Regions from separate parts of the Streptomyces ficellus genome, predicted to be linked through region 1. Evidence: riboswitches for the same ligand, from Rfam matches in the RefSeq annotation. Region 1 holds a riboswitch; each other region holds the start of a gene.
What was found. Region 1 has a riboswitch for cobalamin ahead of EIZ62_RS25645 (cobalamin biosynthesis protein). Riboswitches for the same ligand answer to the same signal wherever they lie in the genome.

Region 1 (7,630 bases):
ATGGAACCGGACGCGTCCACCGCGAACAGCACCAGGTTCCCCTCGCGCCCCTCGCGCGTCGCCTGCCGCAGATCGTCCCGCCGTACGACCAGCCCGGCGCCGGACCGGCCGCGCGCCCGCTGGTGCGGGGCGGCCGCCCGCACGGTCGCCGCCAGGTGCAGCTTGGTCAGCGTCCCCTTCGGCCGCCGCGCCCCGGTCGTCCGTCCGTGCTCGGTACGGGCACGGGAGCGCCGGCCCGACGCGCCCTCGCCGAGACCCGGCACGCTCAGCACCTTGGTGCGGAACGGCTCGGCAGCCTTCACGGGCGCCTGCTCGGAACCGCCGCCCGCGCCGGGCGCCGGTGCGGGCGCCCCTGCGGGAGGCTCCGCGGGCGTCTCCTCGGACGTCCCATCCGGCCTCTCCCGGTCCGTCCCGTTCTCCGGCTCCCCGCCCTGCGGAGGCACACCACCACCGCCGGGACCGCCGCCGTCGGGACCGCCCCCGGGGCCCGGGTCGGGATCCGGGTCGTCGTCGCCGAACTCCTCCAGCGTCTCGTCCAGCTTGTCCTCGTCCAGCCCCGGCGCGTCGAAGGGGTTGCGCCGACGCCGGTGCGGCAGCGCCAGCAGCGCCGCCTGCCGCACGTCGCCGGACGTGACGTCGGTACGCCCCGCCCACGCGGCCAGCGCCGTCGCCGTCCGCGCCATCACGATGTCGGCGCGCATGCCGTCCACCTCGAACGCCGCGCACGTCGCCGCGATCTGCCGCAGCGCCGCGTCACCCAGCACCACCGAGGGCAGCAGCGCCCGCGCGGCCACGATCCGCTCCCGCAGCGCGGCCTCCTCGCCGGCCCACCGGGCCGCGAAACCGGCCGGGTCGTCGTCGTACGCGAGACGGCGGCGCACCACCTCGACCCGCTGCTCCGGCTCCCGCGAGGCGGCCACCTCCACCGTCAGCCCGAACCGGTCCAGCAGCTGCGGCCGCAGCTCGCCCTCCTCCGGGTTCATCGTCCCGACCAGCAGGAACCGCGCGGCGTGCCGTACGGAGACGCCCTCCCGCTCCACGTACGAGGCGCCCATGGCGGCCGCGTCGAGCAGCAGGTCGATCAGGTGGTCGTGCAGGAGGTTGACCTCGTCGACGTACAGGATCCCGCGGTGCGCGGCGGCGAGCAGGCCCGGCTCGAACGCCTTCACGCCCTCGGCGAGCGCCCGCTCGATGTCCAGCGCCCCGACGAGCCGGTCCTCCGACGCGCCCACGGGCAGCTCGACCATGCGGGCCGCCCGGGCCGACGCGGCGCCGGTCCCGTGCGGGCCGTCCGGGCAGCCGGGATCGGGCGCGGCGGGGTCACAGCTGAAGCGGCAGCCCGCGACGACGGACACCTCGGGCAGCAGGTCCGCCAGGGCCCGCACCGCCGTGCTCTTCGCCGTGCCCTTCTCGCCCCGGACGAGTACACCGCCGACCGCCGGGCTGACCGCGTTGAGCAGCAGCGCCAGCCGCAGGTCGTCCATGCCGACGACGGCGGTGAACGGGTATCGGGTGCTCATGCTGTGATCACTCCCTCGAGTGGTTTCCCTCCGGACGCGGAGGAGTTGCCGGCCGGGACGTACGCGATGCGGGGGGCCGCCGTTCGACCCGCCCGGGTCGTCATGGCGCCCCCGGCGGAACGAACGGCAGCCCGGCCGGGGCACCCCGCTCGATGAGCTTCCAGAGCGCGTCGGTGTCCGCGTGCTCCTCGATCAGGTCACCCAGCCGGTCCAGCTGCTCCTCGCGCAGCGCCCCGAACGACGTCCCGGGCGCCGGCACGAACCGTCTCCCCGCCGCCCGCGCCACCTGCGCCAGGAACGCCCGCCGGAAGCCGTCGCTCTCCAGCGAGCCGTGCCAGTGCGTGCCCCACACCGCCCCGACGCGGCACCCGTCCAGGAACGGCTCGCCGCCGCGCACGTCGGCGACACCGTGGTGGATCTCGTACCCCTCGACCCGCTCGCCGAGAGCCTCGCCGACCGGCCGCGCCAGTGTCTTCTCCGGCGCGAACCGCACCCGCACCGGGAGCAGCCCGAGCCCCTCGACCGCACCGGCCCGGGACTCCACCTCGTCGTCGATGTGCTCGCCCAGCGCCTGGAAGCCGCCGCAGATGCCGAGCACCGGGCGCCCCTCGGCGGCCCGCCGCGCGATCGCCTCCGCGAGGCCCCGCTCGCGCAGCCACGCCAGCGCCCTCACCGTCCCGCGCGTCCCGGGCACCACCACCAGGTCCGCGTCGGCCAGCTCCTCCGGCCGGTCCACGAACCGGACCACCACGCCCGGTTCGGCGGCCAGCGCGTCGACGTCCGTGAAGTTGGACATCAGCGGTACGGCGCAGACGGCGACCCGCAGCACGTCCTCGCCGGCCGGCGGCGCGACGACCGACTCGCGGACCGCGCCGCGCAGCGACACCCGCAGCCCGTCCTCCTCGTCGATGCCGAGCCCGTGCGCGTACGGCAGGACACCGAGGGTCCGCCGGCCGGTCAGGTCCAGCAGCATGTCCAGGCCCGGCTCCAGCAACGTCACGTCACCCCGGAACTTGTTCACCAGATAACCCGCGACCAGCTCCTGGTCCTCCGGCGCCAGCAGCGCCGTCGTACCGAAGAACTGCGCGAACACGCCGCCCCGGTCGATGTCGCCCACCACGACCACCGGGAAGCGGGCGGCGCGCGCGATGCCCATGTTGACGATGTCGGTGCGCCGCAGGTTGATCTCCGCCGGGCTGCCCGCGCCCTCGCAGATGACGGCGTCGTACGTGCTCCGCAGCTCCTCCAGGCACTCCACGACCGTGCCGAGCAGCGCCTGCTGGCGGCCGCCGTGGTAGCCGCGGGCGCTCAGCTCGCCGACCGGCTTGCCCATCAGCACGACCTGGCTGGAGCGGTCGCTGCCCGGCTTGAGCAGCACCGGGTTCATCAGCGCGGTCGGCTCCACGCGCGCCGCCTGCGCCTGCATGGCCTGAGCCCGCCCGATCTCCGCGCCCTCGCGCGTCACGAACGAGTTCAGGGACATGTTCTGCCCCTTGAACGGCGCGACCTTCACGCCCTGCCGCACCAGCCAGCGGCAGATGCCGGCCGTGACGACGCTCTTGCCCGCGTCGGACGTGGTGCCCGCGACGAGCAGCCCCCCACCCCGCTTCATGTACGCCTCCGCCTCATCGCCCCGAACGCCAGCCGCCCGCCCGCGCACACCGCGAGGGTCAGGGCGCTCACCCGGCGCGACAACCGCACCGCCCGCTCGATGTCCGCCACCTCCACCGCCCGGCCCGCCGCGTTGAGCACCGGCCGGTGCTCGACGCGCCCGCCGTACGACAGCGTCCCGCCCAGCCGTACACCCAGCGCGCCGGCGAACGACGCCTCCACCGGGCCCGCGTTCGGGCTCGGGTGCTTGTCCGCGTCGGCCCGCCAGGCCCGGACCGCGCCGCGCGGGTTCCCGCCCGCGACCGCGGCCAGGGCGGCCGTCAGCCGGGCGCCCGGCCAGCCGGCCACGTCGTCCAGGCGCGCCGACGCCCAGCCGAAGCGGCGGTACCTCGGGGACTTGTGGCCCACCATCGCGTCGAGCGTGTTCACCGCCCGGAAGGCCACCAGGCCCGGTACGCCGCCGACCGCGCCCCACACCAGGGCGCCGACCACGGCGTCGGAGGTGTTCTCGGCGACCGACTCGACGACCGCGCGGGCGATGCCGGGGCCGTCCAGGGACTGCGGGTCCCGCCCGCACAGGTGCGGCAGCCGTTCGCGCGCCACCTCCAGGTCGCCGGCGGCCAGTGCGCCCCCGATCGCGCGGGCCTCGCGCCCCAGCGTCGTACCACCGACGACGGCCCACACGGCGGCCGCGGTGAGCGCGGCGGGAACGGCGCCCCGGTCGCGTACCGCCCGGCTGACGAGCACCGCCGCCCCGGCCGCGCCCCCGGCGCACACCACGGAGTGCAGTGCGCCCCACGCGCGGTGGTCGCGCCACAACACGCCCTCCACCGCGCCCGCGGCGCGCCCGAACGCGGCGACGGGGTGCCCGCGGCGGGGGTCGGCGAGCAGCAGATCGGCGGCCAGCCCGGCGGCGGCGCCGTACGCGAAGACGCGGTCACCGCGCATGGGTTCTCGATGTGCTGGGTGCTTCCGGGGCAGCGCGAAGGCAGCCGGGCATGGTGATGTCCTCACTCAGGGTCCGCGCCCTGGCTCGACGTGACCGGCGACGGGAGTTCCTGACTCATCCGCCCGTCAGGGCGAACTCACAGTGGCGGGACCGCGCCGGAGTCGCACCGGCTTCCTCACCTGCCGCCGTAATGGCCCCGGCAGTCCACCACGCCCCGCGAACGCCCGTCAACTCGCTGTTGACCTGCGGCGGGAGGTTGTGCCGAGGCACACACCGGCGTACGACGGCGCCCCCGGAACGACATGTCGTTCCGGGGGCGCCGGGGGAGAGCCGGGGGAGACCCGATCAGGTGACGATCAGGAAGATCCCGTACGCCACGGCCGCCGCGCAGAGCGCGAAGCAGGCGTAGGCACCCGTGCGGGCGAGGGTGGCGGAGCCCCCGCCGGCGGAGGCGGTCTCCTGCTTGGAGAGGCCGACGATGCCGAGGGTGAACAGGCCCACCAGTGCGACGGTGGCCAGGAGGCTGACCCCGAAGACGGAGCCGAGAGCTGCCCAGTCGATCTTCATGCTGTTCTTTCCTTACACCGTGGCGGCGGGAGCCGGGGCGTGGGACGTCGAGTTCGCCTCACCCGCCGGGGCGGGGATGGTGGCCTTGAGCTCCTCGGCGGTGACCGCGACGGCACCGGCCGGGGGCGGCGGGGTGACGGCCGCGATCGCGGTGGTCACGACGCCCGCGGGCTCCTCCTGCTCCACCTCGTTGACGTTGGTGTGGTCGACGACCTGGCGGCGGGAGATGAACCAGATCGCGGCGCAGGAGGCGACCAGGAAGACCGCGACGGCGGCGACGCCCCAGTCACCCTGCTTGGTGACGTACTCGGAGGCGGCGGCGACCAGGCCGGCGGCCGGCAGGGTCAGGCCCCAGGCGACGAACATCCGGGTCGCCGTCGACCAGCGGACCACGCCGCCCTTGCGGCCGAGGCCCGCGCCCATCACGGCGCCGGAGCAGGAGTGCGTGGTGGAGAGCGAGAAGCCCAGGTTGGAGGAGGCCAGGATGACGGCCGCCGCGCTGGTCTGGGCGGCGAAGCCCTGCTGCGGCTGGAGGTCCGTGAGGCCCTTGCCCATGGTGCGGATGATGCGCCAGCCACCGAGGTAGGTGCCGAGGGCGATGGCCAGACCGGCGGAGACGATCACCCAGACCGGCGGGTTCGAGCCGGGCACGAGGACGCCTCCGGCGACCAGGGCGAGGGTGATGATGCCCATCGTCTTCTGCGCGTCGTTGGTGCCGTGGGCGAGGGAGACCAGACCGGCCGAGGCGATCTGGCCGGCGCGGTAACCCTTGCGGCCGGTCTTCTCGTCGACGTGCTTGCCCGCCTTGTACGTCAGGCGGGCGGCGAGCATCGCGGCGATGCCCGCGACCAGCGGGGCCGCGACGGCCGGGATCAGGACCTTGGTGACGACCACGCCGCCGTTGACGCCGCCGATGCCGACGGAGGCGACGGTGGCGCCGACCAGGCCGCCCATCAGGGCGTGGGAGGAGCTGGACGGCAGGCCGACCAGCCACGTCAGCAGGTTCCACAGGATCGCGCCGACGAGCGCCGCGAAGATCACTTCTGGTGTGATGCCGTCCTCGGTGACGAGTCCGCTGGAGATCGTCTTGGCGACCTCGACGGACAGGAAGGCGCCGACCAGGTTGAGCACGGCGGACATGGCCACCGCCGTCTTGGGCTTCATCGCGCCGGTCGAGATGGTGGTCGCCATCGCGTTGGCGGTGTCATGGAAACCGTTCGTGAAATCGAACACGAGAGCTGTCACGACCACAATGGCGAGCAGCAGCGTGATGTGTTCCATTTACCCAGGCAATCGTTCGACGTCAGTGGCACGGCGAACGTAAGCAACCTGAGTGAACGGAAGGTGAACTGGCTCGGGCGCCATGGTGACCCCAAGCGGGGTGCGGTCATTCCGCTTACGCCCCCGGGCGTGAGGTCGGGGCCGGAAAACCGGGCGATTCCGGCACCCCGCCCCGTCTCCTCACGGCCGCGCCGTGGCCCGGCGCCGACCCGCCGACGAGACATGGATCACTCGTGCCGGACCCGCCCGGTGCCTGACAGGATCGGGTGCATGACACAGGACGCGATCGAGCGGGCATGGGACGCACTGGTCGGCACCGCCCGCAGGACGGTGACGGACGGGCTGGTCGTCGGTACCTCCGGAAACGTTTCCGCACGGGTGGGGGACCTGGTGCTCGTCACCCCCAGCGGCGTGCCGTACGACCGGCTCACCCCCGCCGACACCGTCGCCGTCGACCTCGACGGCACCCAGGTCCGCGGCCGGCTCGCGCCCACCAGCGAACTCCCCATGCACCTGGAGATCTACCGCCGCACCACGGCCCGCGCCGTCGTGCACACCCACGCCGTCCACGCCACCGCCGCGTCGACCCTCGTCACCGAACTCCCACCGATCCACTACATGGCCGCGGCCCTCGGCGGCCCCGTCCGCGTCGCCCCCTACGCCCTGTACGGCACGCCGGACCTCGCCGCCCACATGATGCGCGCCCTGGACGACCGCACCGGCTGCCTCCTGCGCAACCACGGAACGGTCACCTACGGCGACACCCTGGACCAGGCCTACGACCGCACGGCCCAGCTGGAGTGGATGTGCCGCGTCTGGCTCACCGCCACCTCGGCACCCGGCCACACCCCCAGCCTCCTGTCCCCCGCCGAACTCCACGAAGCCGCCACGAAGCTCTCCGGCTACGGCCAGCCCCACTGACGGCCCCGCCGGTCTCGTTCTGGGCTCGCCCCGCTGGGCCCACCCTCGCCCCCGTTGTGGCCAGTCGTCCCGCTGGGCGGCTCCCACCCCCGCCCACCCGTTGTGGGCAATCGTCCCGCGGCCGCTCCCACCCCCGCCCACCCGTTGTGGGCAATCGTCCCGCTGGGTCCCCCCCCACCCTGTTGTGGGCAATCGTTCCGCAGGGCGGAACGGGTGGGCACAACGGGCCGGCGGGGTGCCTGTTCCCGGTTCGCCCGGTGGGCGGTGCGGATACGCACGGTGGGTGGGGGGCGTGGCCCCTCCGGGCTCGCCTCCTCGGGGCCGGCGGCCTCGAGTTACGAGGATGGGAGCCCCGGTAACGCCGCCGGTCCCCTGCGGGGGCGACCCTGCACGGCCCCACCCCGGTGCGTCGCCGGGCGCGGGGCGGTGGGTGGGGGGCACGGCCCCACCCTGGGTACGTCGCCGGGTGCGCGACACCCCGGCGGGGGGCGCCCACTGGCATCCGCACCCGCACGTCACCACACTGGAACGGTGCGCCCCGCTACAGCGACGGCAGCGGCCGTCACCACACTGATCGGTGCCGGCGCGGCCGCGGTCGCGGCCGGCCGGTACACCAGCAGCGCCGCGCTCAAGGTGCCGTCCGGCCGGCCCCTGCCCGGCGAGCCCCGGCTCACCGTGCACGCCACGGCCGCCGGGCAGGTCACCCTGACCCGCTGCCTCGCCTCCCGGCGCCCCGGGACCTACGGGCTGGCCGGCCCGGACGTCCACGCCGTCGTCGGGC
Region 2 (7,630 bases), 5.4 Mb from region 1:
ACCTTCCGCCTCCCGGCGGGACGGCGGGTCGCACCCACATCCAGTCGGCATCGGACACACAGTGCCACCCCATCCTCCCTCAGCGGCCGGAGGGTTGGCAGACGCGACACAACGAGAGACGGTGACACTCATGGCAGAGGCGACGACGCGGGCGGCCGGGGAACTGGCGCGGCGCTGGGCGACGGACCCCCGGTGGCAGGGGATCGAGCGGACGTACACGGCCGAGGACGTGGTGCGGCTGTCCGGCAGCGTGCGTGAGGAGCACACCCTGGCGCGGCGCGGCGCCGAGCGGCTGTGGCGGCAGCTGCACGAGCGGGACTACGTGCACGCGCTCGGCGCGCTGACCGGCGGCCAGGCCGTGCAGCAGGTGAAGGCGGGCCTCCAGGCCATTTACCTGTCCGGCTGGCAGGTGGCCGCCGACGCCAACCAGGCCGGCCACACGTACCCCGACCAGAGCCTGTACCCGGCCAACTCCGTGCCGCAGGTGGTCCGCCGCATCAACAACGCGCTGCTGCGCGCCGACCAGATCGCCACGGCCGAGGGCGGCACGGACACCACGGACTGGCTGGCGCCGATCGTGGCCGACGCCGAGGCGGGCTTCGGTGGTCCGCTGAACGCCTTCGAGCTGACCAAGGCGATGATCGCCGCCGGTGCCGCGGGCATCCACTACGAGGACCAGCTCGCCTCCGAGAAGAAGTGCGGCCACCTCGGCGGCAAGGTCCTGGTCCCCACCTCCCAGCACGTCCGCACCCTGAACGCGGCCCGTCTCGCGGCCGACATCGCCGACGTCCCCACGGTGATCGTCGCGCGTACCGACGCCCTGGCCGCGAACCTGCTGACCAGTGACGTGGACGAGCGCGACGCCCGTTTCGTCACGGGTGAGCGCACCGCCGAGGGCTTCTACCGGGTCCGCGGCGGTATGGAGCCGGTGATCGCACGCGGCCTCGCCTACGCCCCGTACGCGGACCTCATCTGGGTCGAGACCGGTACCCCGGACCTGGCCCAGGCGCGGGAGTTCGCCGAGGCGATCCACGCGGAGTACCCGGACCAGATGCTCGCCTACAACTGCTCGCCCTCCTTCAACTGGAAGGCCGCCCTCGACGACGACCAGATCGCCAAGTTCCAGCGCGAACTCGGGTCGATGGGGTACCGCTTCCAGTTCATCACCCTCGCCGGGTTCCACTCCCTCAACCACGGCATGTTCGACCTCGCCCGCGGCTACGCCGAGCACGGTATGACCGCCTATGTGGATCTGCAGGAGCGGGAGTTCGCCGCGCAGGAGCACGGGTTCACCGCCGTCAGGCACCAGCGGGAGGTCGGTACGGGCTACTTCGACCTGGTGTCCACCGCCGTCAACCCGGCCTCCTCGACCACGGCCCTGGCCGGTTCCACGGAGGAGGAGCAGTTCCACTAGGAACGCCCGCCGGCGGGCCCCCAGGCCCGCCCCCGGCCCCCGCCCCGCGGTCTCGCGCCGCGGTCCCACGCAGCAGGCCGTGCCGGGCCCCCGGTTCCGCCGGCCGGGCGGGGGCCGGGCGACCGTGTCCGTCCGCCCCCGCTCCGCTCCCCACTCAGGAGGCCCCATGACCACCGCCAGCGCACTGACCCACCGGCTCCGCGTCCTCGCGGCCCCGGGCGAACGTCACGACGAGATCCTCACCCCCGCGGCCCTGGACTTCGTCGGGACCCTCGTCGCCGCCTTCCGCGAGCGCCGGCTGGAGGTGCTGAAGGAGCGCCGCCGGCAGGCGATCCGCCTTTCGGCCGGCTCTCCCCTCGAGTTCCCCCTGGTGACGTCCGCCGTCCGCGACGACCCCACCTGGCGCGTCGCCCCTCCGGCGCCGGGGCTGACGGACCGCCGTGTCGAGATCACCGGTCCGCCCGAGCGCCGTACGGCCGTGAACGCGCTCAACTCCGGGGCCCAGGTGTGGATGGCGGACTTCGAGGATGCCACCGCACCCACCTGGGACAACGTCGTCGGCGGCCAGCTCACGCTGCTCGACGCCATCGAACGGCGCATCGACTTCACGGCCCCCGGAGGGAAGGCGTACCGGCTGGGCGCCCCCGGCAGCCTCGCCACCATCGTGATCCGCCCGCGCGGCTGGCACCTCACCGAGGAGCACCTGGAGCTCGACGGCGAGACCGTCCCGGCTTCTCTCGTCGACTTCGGCCTGTACTTCTTCCACTGCGCCCGGCGCCAGCTGGACGCCGGGCACGGACCGTACTTCTACCTGCCCAAGCTGGAGAACCGCTACGAGGCCCGGCTGTGGAACGACGTCTTCGTCCTCGCCCAGGAGCTCCTCGGCATCCCGCGCGGCACCGTCCGCGCCACCGTGCTCATCGAGACGATCACCGCCGCCTTCGAGATGGAGGAGATCCTCTACGAGCTGCGCGAGCACAGCTCCGGTCTCAACGCGGGCCGCTGGGACTACCTGTTCAGCATGATCAAGACGTTCGGGCACCGGACCGACTTCCTGCTGCCCGACCGTGCCAGGGTCACCATGACGGCCCCCTTCATGCGCGCGTACACCGAACTGCTCGTCCGCACCTGCCACAAGCGCGGCGCCCACGCCATCGGCGGCATGGCCGCCCAGGTGCCCGGTAAGGACCCGGCCGCCCACGAGGCCGCCCTGGCCACGGTCCGGCTCGACAAGGAACGCGAGGCGGAGGACGGCTTCGACGGCTCCTGGGTCGCCCACCCCCGGCTCGTCCCGGTGTGCCGGGCGGTGTTCGACGGCGTCCTGGGAGAACGGCCGCACCAGCTGGACCGTACCCGTGACGACGTCGAGGTCACCGCGGCCGACCTGCTGTCCGTGCGCCGCGTCAGCGGCCCGCCCACCCCGGAGGGCGTGCGCACCAACATCGCGGTCGCCCTGCGCTACTTCGACGCCTGGCTGCGCGGGCGGGGGGCGGTCGCCCTCAACGGGCTGATGGAGGACGCGGCCACCGCCGAGATCGCCCGTGTGCAGGTCTGGCAGTGGCTGCGCCACCGGGTCGTCGACCGCGAGACGGTGCTGGCCGTACTGGACGACGAGGTCGCCGCTCTGGGGGCCGAGTACCCGTGGGCGGCGGTCGACGAGGTCCGGGCGCTCTTCGAGCACACGGCGCTGAACAGCGCGCTGCCGCTCTTCTTCACGCCGGACGCCTACTCGCGCCACCTCGTCCGCCGCGCGGACCGCGGGGAGGGCCGGTCATGAGCGGGCCCGAGCGCGTGGCGGTGCGGCGTGTCGGCGTGGTCGGCGGAGGGCAGATGGGCGCCGGGATCGCGGAGGTCTGCGCGCGGGCCGGGCTGGACACCGTGCTCTGCGAGGTGGACGCGGTCGCCGCGCGCGCCGCCCGGGAAAGGGTGTCGGCGTCCCTGGACCGTGCGGTGCGCCGCGGGAAGCTGGAGCGCCGCGCGGCGGGCGACGCGCTCGCCCGCCTGGTCGTCACCGGAAGCCTGGAGGACCTGGCCGACCGGCAGTTGGTCGTCGAGGCGGTCGTGGAGCACGCGGACGCCAAGACCGAGGTCTTCACCGCGCTCGACAAGATCGTCGAGGATCCGGCGGCGGTACTGGCCACCAACACCTCGTCCCTCCCGGTCATGCGCCTCGGCATGGCGACCGGCCGCGCGGACCGGGTGGTGGGGCTGCACTTCTTCAACCCGGTGCCCGTGCTGCCACTGGTGGAGGTCGTGACGTCCCTGCACACCTCGGCCGCGACCGTCGCGCTGGTGGAGGGGTTCGTCACCGGCGTTCTCGGCAAGACGGTGATCCGTTCCCAGGACCGGGCCGGCTTCGTGGTCAACGCCCTGCTCGTCCCGTACCTCTTGTCGGCCATCCGCATGACGGAGTCCGGGTTCGCCTCGCCCGCCGACGTGGACGCCGGCATGGAGCTCGGCTGCGCCCACCCCATGGGTCCGCTCAGGCTCGCGGACCTGATCGGGCTGGACACCGTGGCCTCGATCGCCGAGTCCCTGTACGACGAGTTCAAGGAGCCGCTGTACGCCCCGCCGCCGCTGCTCCAGCGGATGGTGGAGGCGGGTCTCCTCGGCCGCAAGTCGGGCCGGGGGTTCCACCCGTACGACGGGGGATGAGCCCGGCGCCGGTTGAGGGGCCGGCGTCAGGTGTCGGGGCGGGAAGCGCGGGGATGACGCTTCCCGCCCGGACGCGTTACCGCTGGGACACGTCCCCGACCGGACGCGTTCCCGCACTCGTACCCGCCGGGCTGTGGGCCCGCACTCGTACGCCCTCCGGGCCGTGGGCCCGCACTCGTACGCCGCCGGGCCGTGGGCCCGTGTGTCCCACCTCACGTCGTCCCCGCCGTCCGAATGCCGGAGGTACCGCTCCGTCGTGCGGCACCGCCGCGTAGGCTGACCGGCACAGCTGGTTCGCCCCCGCCCGCCAGGCGGGAGGCGTCGCAAGAGGGAACCCGGTGGGAATCCGGGACTGCCCCGCAGCGGTGAGCGGGAACGACCGCCGTCATACGCACTGGGTCCGCAGGGGCCTGGGAAGCGACGGCCAGTAGGAGACCTCCTCGGGGAGGAAGTGCCCGCGAGTCCGAAGACCTGCCCGCTGTCCGTACGCGAACCGTCGCGTGCGGCATCCCGGTGACCTCGAGGGCGGGTCGGCGTACACATCGGGCGGACGGCCGCGCACACCGCGCGAGGCCGCACCGTCCGGTCCGTCACCCCTTCGCGCTCTCGTCCCGTCCCCGGGATCTCAGGGATTCATCTCGCGAAGGAGATCTCCGTGACCACGAAGACCGCAGCCGCGGCAGCACGGGCCACCGTGTACGGCTATCCGCGCCAGGGGCCGAACCGGGAGCTGAAGAAGGCGATCGAGGGGTACTGGAAGGGCCGCGTCACCGCCGACGCCCTCCGTGCCACGGCCGCCGGACTGCGCCGGGCGAACTGGAACGAGCTGGCCGGCGCCGGTGTCCACGAAGTGCCCACCGGCGACTTCTCGATGTACGACCACGTCCTCGACACCACCGTCATGGTCGGAGCGATCCCCGCACGCCACCGGGCCGCCTTCGAGGCCGCTGCCGGCACCGGTACCCGCGCCGGCGCCCTGGACGGCTACTTCGCCATGGCGCGCGGCACCCAGGACGTGGCGCCGCTGGAAATGACCAAGTGGTTCGACACCAACTACCACTACCTGGTGCCGGAGCTGGGCCCGGACACCGAGTTCACGGCGGACTCCACCAAGCAGGTCGCGGAGCTGAAGGAGGCGCTGGAGCTGGGTCTCGCCGCCCGGCCCGTCCTCCTCGGGCCCGTCACCTACCTGCTGCTCGCCAAGCCCGCGCCCGGCGTGGCGCCGGGCTTCGACCCGCTCACCCTGCTGGACCGGCTGCTCCCGGTGTACGCCGAGGTCCTCGCCGACCTGCGGGCGGCCGGCGCCGCATGGGTGCAGCTCGACGAGCCCGCGCTCGTCCAGGACCGCACCGCGGCCGAGCTGAACGCCGCCGAGCGCGCCTACCGGGACCTCGGTGGACTCACGGACCGGCCGAAGCTGCTCGTCGCCTCCTACTTCGACCGGCTGGGCGAGGCACTGCCGGTGCTGGCCAAGGCTCCGGTCGACGGTCTCGCGCTCGACTTCACCGGCGCCGCGGCCGCCAACCTGGACGCGCTCGCGGCCGTCGGCGGCCTCCCCGGCAAGCGCCTGGTGGCCGGTGTGGTCGACGGACGCAACGTCTGGATCAACGACTACGAGAAGTCCCTGTCCACCCTCGGCACCCTGTTGGGGCTCGCCGGCCGTGTGGACGTGGCCGCCTCCTGCTCCCTGCTGCACGTGCCCATCGACGCCGCCCTCGAGCGGGACATCGACCCGCAGATCCACCGCTGGCTCGCCTTCGCCCGGCAGAAGACGGCCGAACTCGTCACCCTCGCCAAGGGTCTGGCCCGGGGCACGGACGCGATCTCCGCCGAACTGGCCGCGAACCGGGCCGACCTGGCGTCCCGCGCCCGCTCCCCCCTCACCCGTGACGCGGCTGTCCGGGCCCGTACCGGAGCCGTCACCGACGCCGCAGCCCGCCGCTCGCAGCCGTACGCCGAGCGGGCCGCCGCCCAGCGCGCGCACCTCGGACTGCCGCTGCTGCCCACCACGACCATCGGTTCGTTCCCGCAGACCGGCGAGGTGCGCACCGCGCGGGCGGACCTGCGCGCCGGGCGGATCGACGCCACCGGTTACGAGCAGCGCATCGAGGCCGAGATCCAGGAGGTGATCTCCTTCCAGGAGAAGGCCGGTCTGGACGTCCTCGTGCACGGCGAGGCCGAACGCAACGACATGGTGCAGTACTTCGCCGAGCGGCTCACCGGCTACCTCGCCACACAGGCCGGCTGGGTCCAGTCGTACGGCACCCGCTACGTCCGGCCGCCGGTCCTCGCCGGTGACATCTCGCGCCCCGAGCCGATGACGGTCCGCTGGACGCGGTACGCCCAGTCCCTCACCGACCGGCCGGTCAAGGGGATGCTCACCGGGCCGGTCACCATGCTCGCCTGGTCCTTCGTCCGCGACGACCAGCCGCTCGGCGAGACCGCCCGGCAGGTCGCCCTCGCCCTGCGCGACGAGGTGAGCGACCTGGAGGCGGCGGGCACCTCGGTGATCCAGGTGGACGAGCCGGCGCTGCGCGAGACGCTGCCGCTGCGGAAGGCGGACCACGCGGAGTACCTCGCCTGGGCGACCGAGTCGTTCCGGCTGACCACCGGCGGGGTGCGTCCGGACACGCAGATCCACACGCACATGTGCTACGCGGAGTTCGGTGATGTCGTCCAGGCCATCGACGACCTCGACGCCGACGTCATCAGCCTGGAGGCCGCCCGCTCGCACATGCAGGTCGCGCGTGAGCTCGCCGCCCACGGCTACCCGCGCGAGGCGGGCCCGGGTGTCTACGACATCCACTCGCCGCGCGTTCCGGGTGCGGACGAGGCGGCCGCGCTGCTGCGCGCCGGCCTGGAGGCCATCCCGGCCGAACGGCTCTGGGTCAACCCGGACTGCGGTCTGAAGACCCGGGGCTGGCCCGAGACCCGGGCGTCGCTTGAGAATTTGGTGGCCGCCGCCCGTACGGTCCGTGCGGAGCTGTCCTCCTCCTGACCCGCTGGGACGGCCGGGACACCCGCGCGGGTGCGGGTCTCCCGGCCGTCGCGCGGAGGCACCGCGGCAGGCCGGGCCGTGCTCACTCGGTGGGCGTGCCCACGCGCAGGCGGTTGCCGTCGGGATCGCGCAGTTCGACCTCCCGCGCCCAGGGGGCGGTGGTCACCGGCACGCCGAACTCGGCGGCGACGGCGTCGACGTCACGTACGCGGAGGTAGACCAGGGTGTCGGGGCGGGCGTCGCCGGTGTGCTCGGAGAGGAACAGCGCGACGGCGCCCCTGGCGATCTCCACGAAGGCCGGGAAGCCCGGCTCGAAACGGTGCTCCCACTGCTGCACGAACCCGAGTCGGCGGTACCAGGCGACCGCCGTGGCGGCGTCGTCGACGCGCAGGACGGGGATCGCCTCCTCGTCGGCCGGCGGCTCGGTGCGCGGTCGCCGGACGCGGTCGGCGGCGTCCGACGACCGTCCGGGTACGAGGAGTTCGTCGGGGGTGCCGGTGCAGGCGCCGCGGTTGATGCGGGCGTCGCCGTCGGCGTCGGGGCCCACCCGGTCCAGGGCGAAG
Region 3 (7,630 bases), 900 kb from region 1:
CTCCCGCACCGTCAGGTCGAAGTCGGCGCCCGTCTCCTGCACCACGGCGGCCAGGGTCCGGGCCAGCCGGCGCGGGGGCAGCGCCCAGGCGTCGGCGCCGTCGACGCGGACCTGCCCGGTGTCGGGGCGCAGGACCCGGTAGACGGCGCGCAGGAGGCTGGACTTGCCGCTGCCGTTGGGACCGACCAGCCCGATCACCTCGCCGGGGCGGGCGGTCAGGGAGACGTCCCGGACGAGACGGCGGGCGCCGGCGCTGAGCGTGACGCCCTCGATCACGAGCTCGGTCGCGGTCATCCCACTCCTCCGTCCGGGTTCCGCCGGGCGTCCCTGCGCATCAGCCACAGGAAGAACGGCCCGCCGCACAGGGCGGTCAGGACGCCGACGGGTATCTCCATGGGCGCGGCGACCGTACGCGCGGCGACGTCGGCCCAGATCAGGAACACCGCCCCGGCGAGCGCGGCCGTCGGCAGCACCCGCCGGTGGTCGCCGCCCACGAACAGCCGGACGATGTGCGGCATGATCAGCCCCACGAATCCGATCGGCCCGGCGGCCGCGACCAGCACACCGGTCACCAGGGACAGCAGGACGAACATCCGGGCCCGGAAACGCGCCACGTCCAGCCCCATCGTCGTGGCGGCCTCCTCGCCCGCCAGCAGCAGGTTCAGGTTCCGGGCCTGGACGAGCAGGACGCCCACCCCGAGCAGCACGGCGGCGCCGGGCAGCCACAGGGTGCCCCACTGCACACCGCCGAGCCCGCCGAGCGTCCAGGCGAGGACCGCCCGTGCCTCGTTGCCGCGGTCGCTGGTCAGCAGCAGCATGTCCATCACCGCCGTGAGCACGGCGGCGAACGCCACACCGGACAGCACCAGGCGCACCGACGTGATCCGCCCGCCCGTCCGCGCGGTCATGTAGACGAGCAGGAGCGTCACCAGCGCCCCGATGAACGCGGCGACCGACAGCGACAGGGGCCCGAACACGCTCACCCCGAAGACGATCACCGCGACCGCGCCCAGGGAGGCACCGGACGACACACCCAGCAGGTACGGCTCCGCGAGCGGGTTGCGCACCAGGGCCTGCATGGCGGTGCCCACCACGGCGAGCCCCGCGCCGGTCACCGCCCCGAGCAGGACGCGCGGCGCCCGCACGTCCAGGACGATCGTCTCGCGCGCCCGTGACCAGACCGGCTCCGACCAGTCGGCGCCCAGCGCGTGCGTCACGATGCCCCACACCTCGCCGGGCGGCGCGGCGACCGAGCCGATGGCCATGCCCGCGGTCATGGACACCAGGAGCAGGACGCCGAGGATTCCCAGGGCCGTGACGAAGGGCGCCCGGCGGGACCCCGCCGCGCCCCCGTCCTTCCGGGCGGGGCCGGGAGCGGCGGGGCGGGAGGCGGGAGCGGTCGGCGGACTGGCGGGCGCCGCGCCCGTCACCGGAACTTCTCGGGGTGCAGGGCGCGCGCCAGGTCCTCGACCGCGTGCGGCGGGCGGACGCCCACCAGGGTCGCGGTCAGCGGCAGGACGACGAACCGCTTGTTCCTCACGGCCGGCACGTCCGCGAGGGCGGGCTGCGAGAGCAGGAACCTCTTCTTCTGCTCGACGCTGCCGGCGCCCGCGTAGTCGTAGATGGCGATGACCTCGGGCTTGCGCGCGACGACCTGTTCCCACGACACGTCGCCGAACACCTCGTCGAGGTCGTCGAAGACGTTGCGTCCGCCCGCGAGCCGGATGATCTCGGTGCCCAGGCTCTTGCCGCCGGCGGTGAACGCGGCCTTGTCGCCGCTGTCGTAGACGAACACCGGTACCGCGGGCGCGCCCTTCACCGCCGCGGTCGCCCGGTCGACGCGGCCCCGCAGGTCGGCCACCAGCCGGTCGGCCCGCTCCGCCACCCCGAACAGGGAACCGATCGTGCGGATCTCGTCGTAGGTGTCCTTCATCGACACCTGCTTCTTGCCGCAGTACTCGCGGTTCAGGTACGTGTCGATGCCGGCGTCCGCGAACGCCTTCCGGGACCGGCCCTCGTCCTCGGCGAACGCGCTGCCGTAGCCGCCGTAGACGAAGTCGGGTTCGGCGTCGAGGACCTTCTCGAAGGACGGTTCCTTCTTGGCCAGTTCGGGTACGGCCCCGAAGTCCTTCCGCAGCTGCGGCAGGACCGCCGAGTCGGGGAACGCGGTGCCGACCATGCGGTCCCTCAGACCGAGGGACAGCATCAGCTCGGCGGGGTGCTGGTGGATGGTGACCACCCGGGCGGGGGGCGCGTCGTACGTCGTGCGGACACCGCAGTTGTCGATGGTGACCGGGAAGCCCTTGGCCGGCGCCGGCGCGGACTTCGCCGCGCCCTTCCCGTCCCCGCCCGCGGAGCAGCCGGCCACCAGGGCGGTGCTCAGGGCGAGGAGGGCGGCCGCGGTGCGCAGGGCACGGCGGCGGGGAACAGAGGGGGGTGAGACAGGACGGGGCGTGCCGTCGTACACGTAAAGCCTCCTGGGGAGTCCGCGCTCCTCGGATCGGGCCCGCGACGGGACAGTGTCCTGACTCCCGGGGCGCCCTCCCCGCGCCCCGCGCGCGAGCGCGGCGGCGTGTCGATGGGGGGCGGTCCTGGTCACAGTGGCGGGACCGTGCCGGACTCGCACCGGCTTCCTGGCTCCCATCGCGGTGATGACCTGGCGATATTACGTTCATATGGGGAAGGGGTGAAAGGGCGCACGATCACCGCCGTGCGCCCCCGGGGTGGTGTCATGCGTCACGGACCGCCCGCAGGACGAGCCGTTCGGCGTCCTGGTCGTAGGGCCGGCCGTCGAACCCGCCGAACACCTCCACCCGGCCGAACCCGGCCTCCTCGGCCATCGCGCGCAGCTCCACCGCGCTGTAGACGAACCACACCAGGCTCGCCCGCGTCACCCGGTCGCCCCGCACCAGCACCCAGTCGCTGCGCAGCCGCGCCCAGTCGTCCAGCACGGTGTCCGTCTGCACCAGGAGGTCCTCGCCGCGCCGGACGACCTTCGGCGGTTCGACCTTCCGCGCCAGCAGCTCCTTCCCGGCCAGGTCCAGGACCAGCGTGCCGCCCGGGGCGAGACACGTGCGCATGGCACGCAGCACGCGGGCGTTGTCGGCCGGGTCCTCGAAGTAGCCGAAGGAGGTGAACATGTTCAGCACCACGTCGAAGGCGCCCGCCCGCGTGAACTCCCGGGCGTCGGCCCGGACGTACTCCGGTGACACCCCCGTGTCGGCCGCGGCCTTCCGCGCCCGGTCCAGCATGGCCGGGCTCAGGTCCACGCCGGTCACGCGGAAGCCGCGCCGGGCGAGCGGCACGGTGAACACCCCCGGGCCGCACGCCAGGTCCAGGACGCGGGCCCCGGGCGGGAACGCGAGCAGCGGCGACGTGTCGAGGAGCGACTCCGCCTGCGCGTGACGCTGTACGGAGAAGAGGAAGTCGTAGAACTCGGTCCAGAACTCATCGTCCTGGAACCCGCCCGTGTGCGTCATGAGGAGCCGTCGTTCCTTCCGTGTCGTCGCCGGCGGAGCCGGGCGCGGCGGTCCTGCCGCGCAGGGTGAGCAGGAGCGGAGGCAGCAGCAGGCACTGCGCGGCGGCCAGCAGCCAGAACCAGCCGGTGTGCCCGGACCGTTCGCCGAGGCCGTACACCTGCCCGCCCAGCACGCCGGCGGCACACGCCCCGAGCCCCGCGGCCAGCCGCTGCTGGCCGAAGACCACCGCGTCCGAGCGCGGACTGCGGCGCAGCGCCTCCAGGTCGTTCTTCAGGAACAGGACGATGTCCCCGAGGGTGATCAGCGCCCCGCCCGCCAGCAGCGCCGGCCGGGTACCGATCGCCAGCACCGCGAGCCCCGCGGCGAGCCCGGTGAACCCGGCCGCCAGGGCGAGGGCGTACGGCATCCGGCGGATCAGCCCGGACGCGAGCGGCTGCACCACGATCACCAGGACGAAGCAGAGCAGCAGCACCACGCTGTAGAACTCCGCCGACGCCCGCCGCACGGCGTACACCGCCAGGAAGTGCTGGAAGTGGAAGTACAGGTAGAACGCCAGCGCGTTGGCCGCGAACGGCAGCGCCGCCACCCCGGACAGCAGTCCCTGACGGGCCGCACCCGCGGCCGGGACGCCGTCGCCCCCGGCGGCCGGCAGCCGCGCGTGCCCCGCCGTCACCACGGCGAACAGCACCACGACGACCAGGAAGAGCGGGCCGGGCGACGACAGGACGAACGGCCCGGCCACCAGCGGACCCAGCGCCATGCCCGCGTTGAGCGCCGCGTTCCCCGCCGACAGGAACACCGGGCGCCGCTCCTCGTCCACGCCGTGCACCAGGTACGCCTTGTTCGCCGGCAGGTAGAGCGCGGCGCCGCAGCACGTCAGCACCAGCGCCACGACCGCGACCGGCGGCCACACGAGGCACGCCAGGAAGCACCCGAACCCGGCCGTGCGGACCGCCAGGGCCCACAGCATCGTGCGCCGCAGACCGATCCGGTCGGCCAGCGCACCACCGAGGACCCCGCCCGAGAACTGCACCAGCGACGCCACCGCCAGGACCACACCGACCGTGCCGAGCCCCATCCCCAGCCGCTCGTGCAGGAACACCGACATGAACGGCAGCACCATGAAACTGCCGAGCGGGATGAGGAACGAACTGAGCAGCAGGAAGCGCGGCGGGCCGGCCGGCGTCGACAACGCGGCCCGCAAGCCCCCCGCGCCCCTGGACGGTTCAGCCACCGGGGCCCCGGCTGTCCCGTGCGGCCCCGACAGGCCCGGTGACGTCCCGGTCCTCCGGTGCGGCCGCGACCGGACCGGTCAGGACCCGGACGGCGTTCGCCGCCGCCACCGCGCAGTGCGTGGCCAGTTCGGCGGTCTCCCCCTCCGCGTAGACGATGCCCGCGTACCCGCGGCTGTCCCCGAGGTGCTCGATCCGGTCACCGACCCGCTTGACCGGGTACCAGGCGGGCGCGCCGGGCATGTCCGCCAGCCGGTCGAGCCCCTCGACGCCGGTGAACGTCCCCGGCTCCCGCGGGTAGCCGAGGACGAACGCGACGGCCGGCCCGCCCGGCAGGCGCGCGTCCATCAGGGCGGGCCGCCGGCCCAGCGCGCATTCCACCATCGCCGTGTACACGTTGACCCCGAGCGCCCGGCACATGCCCTCGCCGACCAGGGCGCCACCGATGCGCGGGTTGACCTCCACCACCTCCGGCCCGGCGGTGGTCAGCGCGAACTCGACGTGGGCGAACCGGTCGGTGTAGCCGATGGCGGCGAGGACCTCGCCCAGCCAGCCCTCCAGCGCCGCCCGCCGCGCCTCGCCGAACGCCACCGGGAACGCGGTCACCTCCTCGCGGAAGTGCGGCTCGGGGGACATCTGCCGGCTGGAGACACCCAGCAGCCGGGTCCGCCCCGCCCAGGTGAGGGTCTCGGCACTGTAGACCGGCCCGGTGAAGTACGGCTCCGCGAAGAGCCGGCCCGTCAGGCGCCGCGCCGCGGCCTCCTCCAGGGCGTGCTCCAGCTCCCGCTCGTCCCTGACCAGCCAGACGTTCTGGCTGCCGGTACCGGCGGTGTCCTTGAGGACGGCCGGCAGCCCCACCTCCTTCAGGACCAGGGCGCCCAGGCCCGCCCTACCGTGCCCCCGCCCGCCGTCCGCCTCCACGGCGCCCGCCCGGGACAGGCCCGCCCGGTGCAGCCGGTCGCGCACGGCGGCCTTGTCGCGCGTCAGCCGCAGCACGCCCGGTTCGAGCCCCGGCAGGCCGAAGCGGGCGGTCAGCTCCGCCCCGACGAGGGTCCAGGTGTCCGTGGAGCTGATCAGACCGCGCAGGCCGGGCGTGGCGTCGAGCTGTCCGGCCACCCGCTCGGTGTCGAACGTCTCGGTCGTCACGACGTCGAGGGCGCCGGCGGGCAGGCGCTCCAGCTCGTGGGCGTAGTACGCCGGGTCGCGGGTCAGCAGCCGCAGCCGCTCGCCCAGCGCGTCCGCCGCGCGCACCAGGTGGCCGAGTCCGAACGTCAGGGCTTCCAGGCACACCACGGTCATGCGGCGGCCTCCTTCCAGTGCGCCGGGCAGGGCGTGCGGTTCCACGCCATGACGGACCAGGGCATGGACATCGCCTCGGGACTGTCCACCTCGACGGGCTTCAGCGCGGCCGGGTCCAGGGCCTGCGCGTGCCGGGCGTGCACCTGCTCGACGTACCGGTGGCCCGTGTCGGCGCCGATCACCAGATGGAGCCGGTCCGGATGGCGCCGCGTCTCGTGCGTGGCGGTCAGGTAGGCGGCGCCCGTCGACAGGCCCGCGAAGACGGCGTGGTCGCGCAGCAGGGCGACCGTGCCGGACAGGGCGTGGGTGAAGTCCATCCAGTGCACCGCGTCGTAGAGGTGGTGGCGCACGTTGTCGAACACGATCGACGAGCCGATGCCCGCGATGATCGCCTCGGGATCGTGGTGGTCCTGGCTGCCGAACGTGACGCTGCCGAACGGCTGGACGCCCACCAGCCGCACGTCCGGGTCGCGGCGGCGCAGGTGTTGCACGATCCCGCCCGTGGAGGCCCCGGACCCGACGCCGCCGACGACCGTGAGCGGCCGGTCCGGCGCCGCCGCCGCGAGCTGGTCGGCGACCTCCCGGTAGCCCAGGTAGTGGACGTCGTCGTGGTATTGGCGCATCCAGTGGACGTCGGGCCGCTCGGCGAGGAGCTCCCGCACCCGCCGCACCCGTAACTCCTGGTCCAGCTTGAGGTTCCGCGACGGCCTGACCTGCTCGACGGTCGCGCCGAGGACCTCCAGTTGCGCCAGGGTGGTCGCGTCGACCGTGGTCGACGCGACGATGTGGCAGCGCAGGCCGTAGCGGTGGCAGGCCAGCGCCAGGGCGTGGGCGTAGATGCCGCTGGAGCTGTCGACCAGGGTCTGCCCCGGCCGGATCACGCCCCGGTCGAGCAGGTTCCCGACGGCGGCGAGGGCGGAGTAGACCTTCATCGACTCGAACCGGATCAGGACCATGCCCTCCGACAGCCGGACGAGGTCCGGCCTCTTGAGGGCGTCGGCGATGTGGGGGTGTATCACCCGTATCCTCCTTGGGCGAACGAACACTGGTGGCCGAGCGAACGGAAGAACGCCGACACGTCGTCCTTGACGAACGGGTCGGGGCGGCGCGTGAAGAGGAAGCCGGCCAGGGAGCCGGTGTGGGCGACGAAGACACCGTCCGCCCCGAACTCCCCGCGATGCGCGAGCAGGGCCTCGAACGTCCGCTTCGGCAGCACCTCCTGCGACAGCACGGCACTGTCCGTCGCCGCCCGGGCGACGGCCGCCGGATCGGCCGCCGAGAACCCCTTCAGCAGGTCCGTCAGACAGCGCCCGTACTCCTCCGCCCTGCGCCGGTAGTGGCGCAGCAGCAGAGGTGTGACGGCGGAGGTGTCCACCGTCCCCGGCTCCGTGACGTAGGCCGTGTGGAAACCCACCGACCGCCCCAGCCGGCGCACCACCCGGTGGCGGGCGCTGAGGTACAGCGCGAACTCGTCGAGGAACACACTGTCGGCCCGCTCGATCGACGACAGGATCGCGGTGACCGCGGCGGGGTCGTACGGCAGGGAGAAGACGCGGAACAGGCAGCGCAGCGTGGCGACGACGTCCGCGGTCGAACTCGCCATCCCCACCCCCACGCGCA
Region 4 (7,630 bases), 1.1 Mb from region 1:
GTGCGCGCAGCCCGCCCCGCTCGGTGTAGGACATGTCCACGCCCCACTGGCGGAAGTAGGTCTCGGCGTCCTGGCTCGCGCCCTCGCCGCCGTCCGTGAGGAACTCCGCCACGTCGAAGCCGATGCCGCCCGCCCCGATGATCGCGACCCGCTCGCCGACCGGGGCGCCGTCGCGCAGTACGTCCAGGTAGCTGACCACACACGGGTGGTCGACGCCCTCGATGACGGGGGTGCGCGGGGTGACGCCGGTGGCGACGACCACCTCGTCGTAGTCGCTCAGCAGCTCGGGCGTGGCGTGCGTGCCCAGCTTCACGTCCACGCCGCGCAGCGTCAGCTGGGTGCGGAAGTAGCGCAGCGTCTCGTCGAACTCCTCCTTGCCGGGCACCCGCTTGGCGATGTTCAGCTGGCCGCCGATCTCGTCCGCCGCGTCGAACAGGGTGACGTCGTGCCCGCGCTCGGCGGCCGAGACGGCGCAGGCGAGGCCGGCCGGGCCCGCGCCGACGACCGCGATCCGCTTGCGCAGCCGGGTGGGGGAGAGGACCAGCTCCGTCTCGTGGCAGGCGCGCGGGTTGACCAGGCAGGAGGTGATCTTCCCGCTGAAGGTGTGGTCGAGGCAGGCCTGGTTGCAGCCGATGCAGGTGTTGATGGTCTCCGGCCTGCCGTCCGCCGCCTTCGCGACGAAGTCGGGGTCGGCGAGGAACGGCCGGGCCATCGAGATCATGTCCGCACGCCCCTCGGCCAGGATCCGCTCGGCGACCTCGGGGGTGTTGACGCGGTTGCTGGTGATCAGCGGGATGGACACCGAGCCCATCAGCCTCTTGGTGACCCAGGTGTACGCGCCGCGCGGCACCGAGGTGGCGATGGTGGGGATGCGGGCCTCGTGCCAGCCGATACCCGTGTTGATCATCGTGGCTCCGGCCGCCTCGATCTCCCGGGCGAGCGCCACGACCTCCTCCAGGGACGAGCCGCCCGGCACGAGGTCCAGCATCGAGAGCCGGTAGATGAGGATGAAGTCCGGGCCCACCCGCTCCCGGGTCCGGCGCACGATCTCCAGCGGGAAGCGCACCCGGTTCTCGTAGGAGCCGCCCCACCGGTCCTCGCGCCGGTTCGTCCCGGCGGCGATGAACTCGTTGATCAGGTAGCCCTCGGAGCCCATGATCTCGACGCCGTCGTACCCGGCGGACTTCGCCAGCTCGGCGGCGCGCGCGTAGTCCTCGATCGTCTGCTCGATCTGCGCGTCGGTCAGCTCGTTGGGTACGAAGGGGCTGATCGGCGCCTGGAGCGCGCTGGGCGCGACCAGGTCGGGGTGGTAGGCGTACCGCCCGAAGTGCAGGAGCTGCATCGCGATGCGCCCGCCCGCCGCGTGCACCGCGTCCGTCACGACGCGGTGCGCGGCGGCCTCCTCCTCGGTGGTCAGCTTGGCCCCGCCCTCGTAGGGCCGCCCGGCGTCGTTGGGCGCGATGCCGCCGGTGACGATCAGCCCGACGCCGCCGCGGGCCCGCTCGGCGTAGAAGGCGGCCATGCGCGCGAAGCCGTTCTCGGCCTCCTCCAGCCCCACGTGCATGGAGCCCATGAGCACCCGGTTGGGCAGCGTGGTGAACCCGAGGTCCAGGGGTTCGAGCAGGTGCGGGTACGGGGCCGGGGCCTGGGCCTGGGTCGCAGTCATGGGGGCGCCTCCTCGCGCGATGTCGTCGCCCCAGTTGTAGACGACCACGGAGGCCTTGTGCAACAAGTTGCATAAGGTTCGGCACGTGACCTGCACAACGCGCACGGCAGACCCGCCCTGGCGGTGACGCGTCCTAGCGGTCCGTGACCGCCGCCGCCCACTCCTCCAGCTCCTCCGGGGTGCGCGGGCCCGCCTCCCCGGGGCCCAGCAGGCCCCGGTCGCGGAGCACCCGGGCCACCGCCATTCCCCAGGGGCGGCGCAGCCGGGCGGCGTCCAGGAGCGCCTGGTCGGCGAGGAGCCCGGCCACCGGGCCGGTGCGCAGGCCCTCGGAGGTGAGGACCGCCGCGTCGTCGGCCCAGCGCAGCGCGAGGTCCACGTCGTGGGTGGCCATGACGACCGTCGTTCCGGAGGCGCGCAGCCCGTCCAACACGGCCAGCAGCCGCTCCTGGCCGTGCGGATCGAGCCCCGCGGTCGGCTCGTCGAGGACGAGCACCCGGGGATGCATGGCGACCGCTCCCGCGATCGCGGCCCGCTTGCGCTGGCCGTACGACAGCAGGTGCGTCGGCCGGTCCTCCAGCGCCGCGATGTCCAGCGCCTCCAGCGCCTCGCTCACCCGCTCCCGCACCTCGCGCTCCGTGAGCCCCAGGTTCATCGGCCCGAACGACACGTCCTGGCCCACGGACGCGGCGAACAACTGGTCGTCCGGGTCCTGGACGACCAGCTGCACCGTCGTCCGCAGCCGGGTCAGCCCGGCCCGGTCGTACGACACGTCCCGCCCCTCCAGGCGCAGCCGCCCGCTCACCGGCCGCAGCCCGCCGCTCAGCAGCCGCAGCAGCGTCGTCTTGCCGCTGCCGTTGCGGCCGAGCAGCGCGACGGACCGCCCCGCGGGCACGGCGAAGCCGATGTCCCGCAGCACGGCGGGGCCGTCCTCGTAGGCGTAACCGGCGCCGACGAGTTCCACCACGGCGGAAGCGTTCATGACAGGAACCTCTTCAGGACGAAGGTGAGGGCGACGAGCCCCGCGAGCAGGGCGCCCGTCGCGGCCAGGAACCGCCCGGAGACCGCGGTCCGCGGCACCAGCACCCGCAGGGTGCCGTCGTAGCCGCGGCCGGCCAGCCCCGTCTGGAGCCGCGCGGCACGGTCGAAGGCCCGGACGAAGGCCGTCGCGCCGAGACCAGCGAGGGACCGCCAGGCGGCCGCCCTGCTCGTCAGCCCCAGGCGCGCCGCCTGCGCCTGCCGGACCCGCCGGACCGCGTCCAGCAGGAGGAAGGCGATCCGGTACATCACGAGCGCCACGTCGACGACCGGCGCCGGCACCCCCGCCCGCGCCAGCCGCGGCAGCACGTCGGAGACCGGTGTGGTGAACGCGAACAGCAGCACGCCCAGCGAGGCCGCGGACGTACGCAGCAGCAACTGCCCGGCGTGCAGCGGTCCGTCGGGCGCGAGCGAGACGAAACCGCCCGCCCCGCCCACCTGGAACAGCAGCGGAACCGCCCCCGTCACACAGAAGCCCAGCGGGACGCGCCACGCCCGCCACAGCTGCCGCGCGGCGACCCCGGCCGGGCCGAGCAGCACCACCAGGGCCGCGGCGGCGACCAGCACGGCGCCCGGCCAGGGCGGCAGGCACACGGCCAGTACCGTCAGGCCGAACCCCAGAGCGGCCTTCTCGCACGGATGACGGCGGCGCCAGCGACTGCTGTGCGCCGCCGCGTCGATCGGCAGCACCGGGCGGCTAGGCGGAGGGCTGCCGGTCGCCGGCGCCCGGGGCGTCCGCGCCGTGCGCCTGGTCGTCCCCGGCCTGCTCCCGGGCCCGGGTCTCGCCCTGCCGGCGTCCGCGCCGCAGCCCGAAGTAGTACGCGAGCACACCCGCGCCGATGGCGGCCTGGAGCGCGAACAGGGCCGACTCGACCTCGCCGGACGGCGGCTCGTACAGCGGGCTGAACCACGGCTCGTAGTCCGGCTCCAGCTCGGTGATGGCCGTCTCCGCCTGCGCGTCGGCGCCCGCGAACGGCTCCTCCTTGTGGTCGCCCATGCCCAGCGCGAGCGGGAGGACGGCCAGTGCGACCACGACGAGCAGCAGCAGCGTGTTGATCCTGGCGTTACGGCTCATCGGGCCACGGCCTCCTTCGAGTTCTTCGCCGGCTTCGCCGACAGGACGCCGAGCCGGAGCAGGTCCCCCTTGCTCGACTGCGTCAGCAGGCGCATCACCAGCACGGTGAGCAGGCCCTCGCTGACCGCCAGCGGGATCTGTGTGACCGCGAAGATGCCGCCGAACTTCGCCAGCGCGCCGGCGAAACCGCTGCCCGGGTCGGGGAACGCCAGCGCGAGCTGCACGCTGGTGACGCAGTACGTGGACAGGTCGGCGACGAACGCCCCGAAGAACACGCTCACCATCAGCGGCGCGCCGAAGCGGCGCAGCAGCCAGTACGTGGCGAAGCCCGCCCACGGCCCGGCTATCGCCATGGAGAAGGCGTTGGCGCCCAGGGTGGTCAGGCCGCCGTGGGCCAGCAGCAGGGCCTGGAAGAGGAGCGTGATGGTGCCCAGCACCGCCATGATCGGCGGCCGGAACAGGATGGCCCCGAGCCCCGTGCCGGTCGGGTGCGAGCAACTGCCCGTCACCGAGGGGATCTTCAGCGCGGAGAGGACGAACGTGAAGGCACCGGAGGCGCCGAGGAGGAGGGTCGACTCGGGATTGGCCCTGACCTCACGGGTCAGGGCGCGGACGCCATGGGCGACGAACGGAGCGGCGGCGACGGTCCAGGCGACCGCGTGCGCAGGGGGTAGGTACCCCTCGGCGATATGCATGATGTGGGAGACCCTCTCCAGCACCTCGTGGATGGACAACGCGCCCCGGCCGGTCTCCTGGCTGACGGGATGACAGAGGATGCCGCCGCGGCCCCGCCTTCCCGGACCCGCGGTCTCCCGCGGTGTTCCAGTGGCTTCCCGGAGGGGTGGAGCCGGACTTCCCGATCACAGTGGCGAGGGCCGCACCGGTACCGCACCGGTTTCCCGAACACCAAGGCCCTGCGACAGTAGTGCGTTGACCAGGTACATCACAACCCGCGCGGCGACCGGGAACGTCACACCCGAAACGGGACCGGGCCGGGGCCGGGACCGCGGCCGGGGCCGCCACCGGGCGTCACCGCCCGCACCACCCCGCGCCTCCGGCCGCGCTCCCGGTCGCGCCCTCGTCGTCAGCCCTTGCGGTAGCCGTACGCCTCCGCGGCCGCCGTCGCCACCGCGTCCAGGTCGCCGCCCGCCGAGGCGGTGACCACCGCGGCCACCGCGCCCTCCACGAACGGCGCGTCCACCAGCCGGGTGCCCGGGGGGAGCTCGTCGCCCTCCGCCAGCAGGGCCTTCACCGTCAGGACCGCGCTGCCCAGGTCCACCAGGACGGCCACGCCCGCACCGCCGTCGACCGCCGTCGCCGCCTGCGTGATCAGCTCCGCGCTGGTGCCGAGCCCGCCGTCCGGAGTGCCGCCCGCCGCCGCCACCGGCGCGGTCTCCCCGCCACCGGCGAGACCCCGGGCCAGGTCCGCCACCGAGGACGCGACCCGGGCGCTGTGCGACACCAGCACGATGCCCACCCGCGCGGTCACCGCGCCGCCTCCGCCCCGGCGAGGGCGCCGATCAGCAGGGCGGACGACGTGGCCCCCGGATCCTGGTGCCCGACGCTGCGCTCACCGAGGTAGCTGGCCCTGCCCTTGCGCGCCCGCATCGGAACGGTCGCCAGGGCGCCCCGGTCCGCCGCCTCGGCCGCCGCCGCGAACGACGCGCCGAGCGACTCGGCCAGCGCCTCCACGGCCGGCTCCAGCGCGTCCAGCATCGTCTTGTCCCCGGCCTTCGCCCCGCCGAGCTGCGCCACCGCGGCCACGCCCACCCGCAGCGCCTCGGCCAGCTGCACGGGCGCCACCTCGGCGGCGTCCCCCAGGGCCTTCCCGGTGCGCCGCAGCAGCGTGCCGTACAAGGGCCCCGAAGCACCGCCGACCGTCGAGATCAGCTCCCGCCCCGCGAGCACCAGCACCGCGCCCGGCGTCCCGGCCGGGTCACCCTCCAGGGCCTTGACCACCGCGGCGAATCCCCGCTGGAGGTTGGCCCCGTGGTCGGCGTCCCCGATCGCCGAGTCGAGGTCGGTGAGCCGCCCGGCCTCCCGGTCCACGGCGGCGGCCGCGCCGGTCATCCAGCGCCGGAAGAAGTCCGCGTCGAGCATCACGCGCCTCACACTCCCCATCGCAGGGCGGCCGTCCGCACCGGTGCGTCCCACAGCCGCAGCAGTTCCTCGTCCGCCTGGCACACGGTCACCGAGCACCCCGCCATGTCGAGCGAGGTCACGTAGTTCCCGACGAGCGTACGGGCCACGGTCACGCCCCGCTCGCCCAGCACCCGCTGCACCTCGGCGTTGAACCCGTACAGCTCCAGCAGCGGTGTCGCGCCCATGCCGTTGACCAGCACCAGCACCGGCCCGCTCGGCCTCAGGTCCTCCAGGACGGCGTCCACCGCGACGTCGGCGATCTCCCGCGACGTCATCATGGGCCGCCGCTCCCGGCCCGGCTCGCCGTGGATGCCGATGCCCAGCTCCAGCTCGCCCGGCGGCAGGTCGAACGTCGGGCTGCCCTTCGAGGGGGTGGTGCAGGCGCTCAGCGCCACCCCGAAACTCCGCGAACTCGCGTTCACCCGCCGGGCGATCGCCTCCACCCGCTCCAGGGGCGCGCCCTCCTCGGCGGCCGCACCGGCGATCTTCTCCACGAAGAGCGTCGCGCCGGTCCCGCGCCGCCCCGCCGTGAACGTGCTGTCCGACACGGCCACGTCGTCGTCGACGAGGACCCTGGCGACCTGCACGCCCTCGTCCTCGGCGAGTTCGGCGGCCATCTCGAAGTTCAGCACGTCGCCCGTGTAGTTCTTGACGACGAACAGCACGCCGTGCCCGCTGTCCACGGCGGCGGCCGCCCGCACCATCTGCTCCGGAACGGGCGACGTGAACACCTCACCGGGGCAGGCCGCCGCCAGCATCCCCGGCCCCACGAACCCGGCGTGCAGCGGCTCGTGCCCCGACCCGCCGCCCGACACCAGGGCCACCTTCCCCGCCACGGGCGCGTCCCTCCGTACGACGACCCGCCTCTCCACGTCCACGGTGAGTTCGGGGTGCGCGGCGGCGATCCCGCGCAGCGCGTCGGCGACGACGGTCTCGGGTACGTTGATCAGCATCCTCATGGATACCTCCTGGTGAGTCTGGCAGGCATGGGACCGAGCAGGCTTTTCGCGGGCCAGGATGGGTGAGAGAGACGATTGATCTTGGCGGTTCGCGGCGCCCGGGGGCGGCTCCGCGTGGTACCGAGACCGACCCGTTGGCGTCGTTCCTGACTATCCGTCAGGATGGGCCTGCGCTGCGTCCTCTTTGCGTTTGTGCATGATGGAGCGATTATCGGCGTGGGGATGCGTTCGCGCACCGGTGCGTCGTGGCCGGAAACGGCCGACTCCATGCCGACAGGCTTCAGGTCATGCCTGCGCGCTCGGCGGCGACCGACTGAACGGCGAGTGCCGTGCGGGGATGCGTGCTCGAAAGGCGAGCCACGGATGAGCCCGCAGGGAATACGGTCCGTGGCTGTGGACTTCCGGTGAGGAGTCCGTTGCGGCGTCCTGGGGAAGCGATGCGCGATGGGGATGTCGGGCGGGGCGGCGGACACAGCGGGTATCCGGTACGAGGACCGGTGGACCGCGCGCCCGGAACCCCGCTGCCCGAAGTCGCCGACGGAAAGACCTGGGTTGCTCGCCATCGCCCACCTGGACGCTGTCAGTCCGTACAGCGGTCGCACGGCGGATGCCGTCGAGACCGTTGAAGTGTTCTCGCTCAACTCTCGGTTGCGCCGAACATCAAGGTGCTCTTGGCGGCGCACGAGCGGCGGGATTCCCCGAGGGGGAGCCGACCGAAGCGTCGGTGCGCGACGCACTCACCGTGGGACTCAC

Region 2: it holds a riboswitch for cobalamin, as region 1 does, so the genes downstream of both, metE (5-methyltetrahydropteroyltriglutamate--homocysteine S-methyltransferase) here and EIZ62_RS25645 (cobalamin biosynthesis protein) in region 1, are expected to answer to the same signal.
Region 3: it holds a riboswitch for cobalamin, as region 1 does, so the genes downstream of both, EIZ62_RS29825 (ABC transporter substrate-binding protein) here and EIZ62_RS25645 (cobalamin biosynthesis protein) in region 1, are expected to answer to the same signal.
Region 4: it holds a riboswitch for cobalamin, as region 1 does, so the genes downstream of both, EIZ62_RS30575 (energy-coupling factor ABC transporter permease) here and EIZ62_RS25645 (cobalamin biosynthesis protein) in region 1, are expected to answer to the same signal.

Annotation. Positions count from the first base shown of each region.
Region 1 covers NZ_CP034279.1:5,731,730-5,739,359, forward strand. The annotation lists gene EIZ62_RS25635 (putative cobaltochelatase) at 1-1,520, opposite strand, end outside; gene EIZ62_RS25640 (cobyric acid synthase) at 1,621-3,132, opposite strand; gene EIZ62_RS25645 (cobalamin biosynthesis protein) at 3,129-4,079, opposite strand; cobalamin riboswitch at 4,165-4,304, opposite strand; gene EIZ62_RS25650 (hypothetical protein) at 4,426-4,647, opposite strand; gene EIZ62_RS25655 (inorganic phosphate transporter) at 4,660-5,928, opposite strand; gene EIZ62_RS25660 (class II aldolase/adducin family protein) at 6,199-6,849, shown strand; gene EIZ62_RS25665 (alpha/beta hydrolase) at 7,381-7,630, shown strand, end outside.
Region 2 covers NZ_CP034279.1:295,237-302,866, forward strand. The annotation lists gene aceA (isocitrate lyase) at 131-1,414, shown strand; gene aceB (malate synthase A) at 1,581-3,191, shown strand; gene EIZ62_RS01370 (3-hydroxybutyryl-CoA dehydrogenase) at 3,188-4,069, shown strand; cobalamin riboswitch at 4,343-4,562, shown strand; gene metE (5-methyltetrahydropteroyltriglutamate--homocysteine S-methyltransferase) at 4,725-7,067, shown strand; gene EIZ62_RS01380 (glyoxalase superfamily protein) at 7,150-7,467, opposite strand; partial or broken gene EIZ62_RS01385 (SAM-dependent methyltransferase) at 7,624-7,630, opposite strand, start outside.
Region 3 covers NZ_CP034279.1:6,628,153-6,635,782, forward strand. The annotation lists gene EIZ62_RS29815 (ABC transporter ATP-binding protein) at 1-294, opposite strand, end outside; gene EIZ62_RS29820 (FecCD family ABC transporter permease) at 291-1,430, opposite strand; gene EIZ62_RS29825 (ABC transporter substrate-binding protein) at 1,427-2,467, opposite strand; cobalamin riboswitch at 2,498-2,675, opposite strand; gene EIZ62_RS29830 (class I SAM-dependent methyltransferase) at 2,730-3,479, opposite strand; gene EIZ62_RS29835 (MFS transporter) at 3,448-4,713, opposite strand; gene EIZ62_RS29840 (ATP-grasp domain-containing protein) at 4,706-6,010, opposite strand; gene EIZ62_RS29845 (cysteine synthase family protein) at 6,007-7,029, opposite strand; gene EIZ62_RS29850 (GHMP family kinase ATP-binding protein) at 7,026-7,630, opposite strand, start outside.
Region 4 covers NZ_CP034279.1:6,803,447-6,811,076, forward strand. The annotation lists gene EIZ62_RS30555 (NADPH-dependent 2,4-dienoyl-CoA reductase) at 1-1,666, opposite strand, end outside; gene EIZ62_RS30560 (energy-coupling factor ABC transporter ATP-binding protein) at 1,800-2,645, opposite strand; gene cbiQ (cobalt ECF transporter T component CbiQ) at 2,642-3,391, opposite strand; gene EIZ62_RS30570 (energy-coupling factor ABC transporter substrate-binding protein) at 3,399-3,776, opposite strand; gene EIZ62_RS30575 (energy-coupling factor ABC transporter permease) at 3,773-4,471, opposite strand; cobalamin riboswitch at 4,502-4,702, opposite strand; gene dhaM (dihydroxyacetone kinase phosphoryl donor subunit DhaM) at 4,861-5,265, opposite strand; gene dhaL (dihydroxyacetone kinase subunit DhaL) at 5,262-5,876, opposite strand; gene dhaK (dihydroxyacetone kinase subunit DhaK) at 5,885-6,877, opposite strand.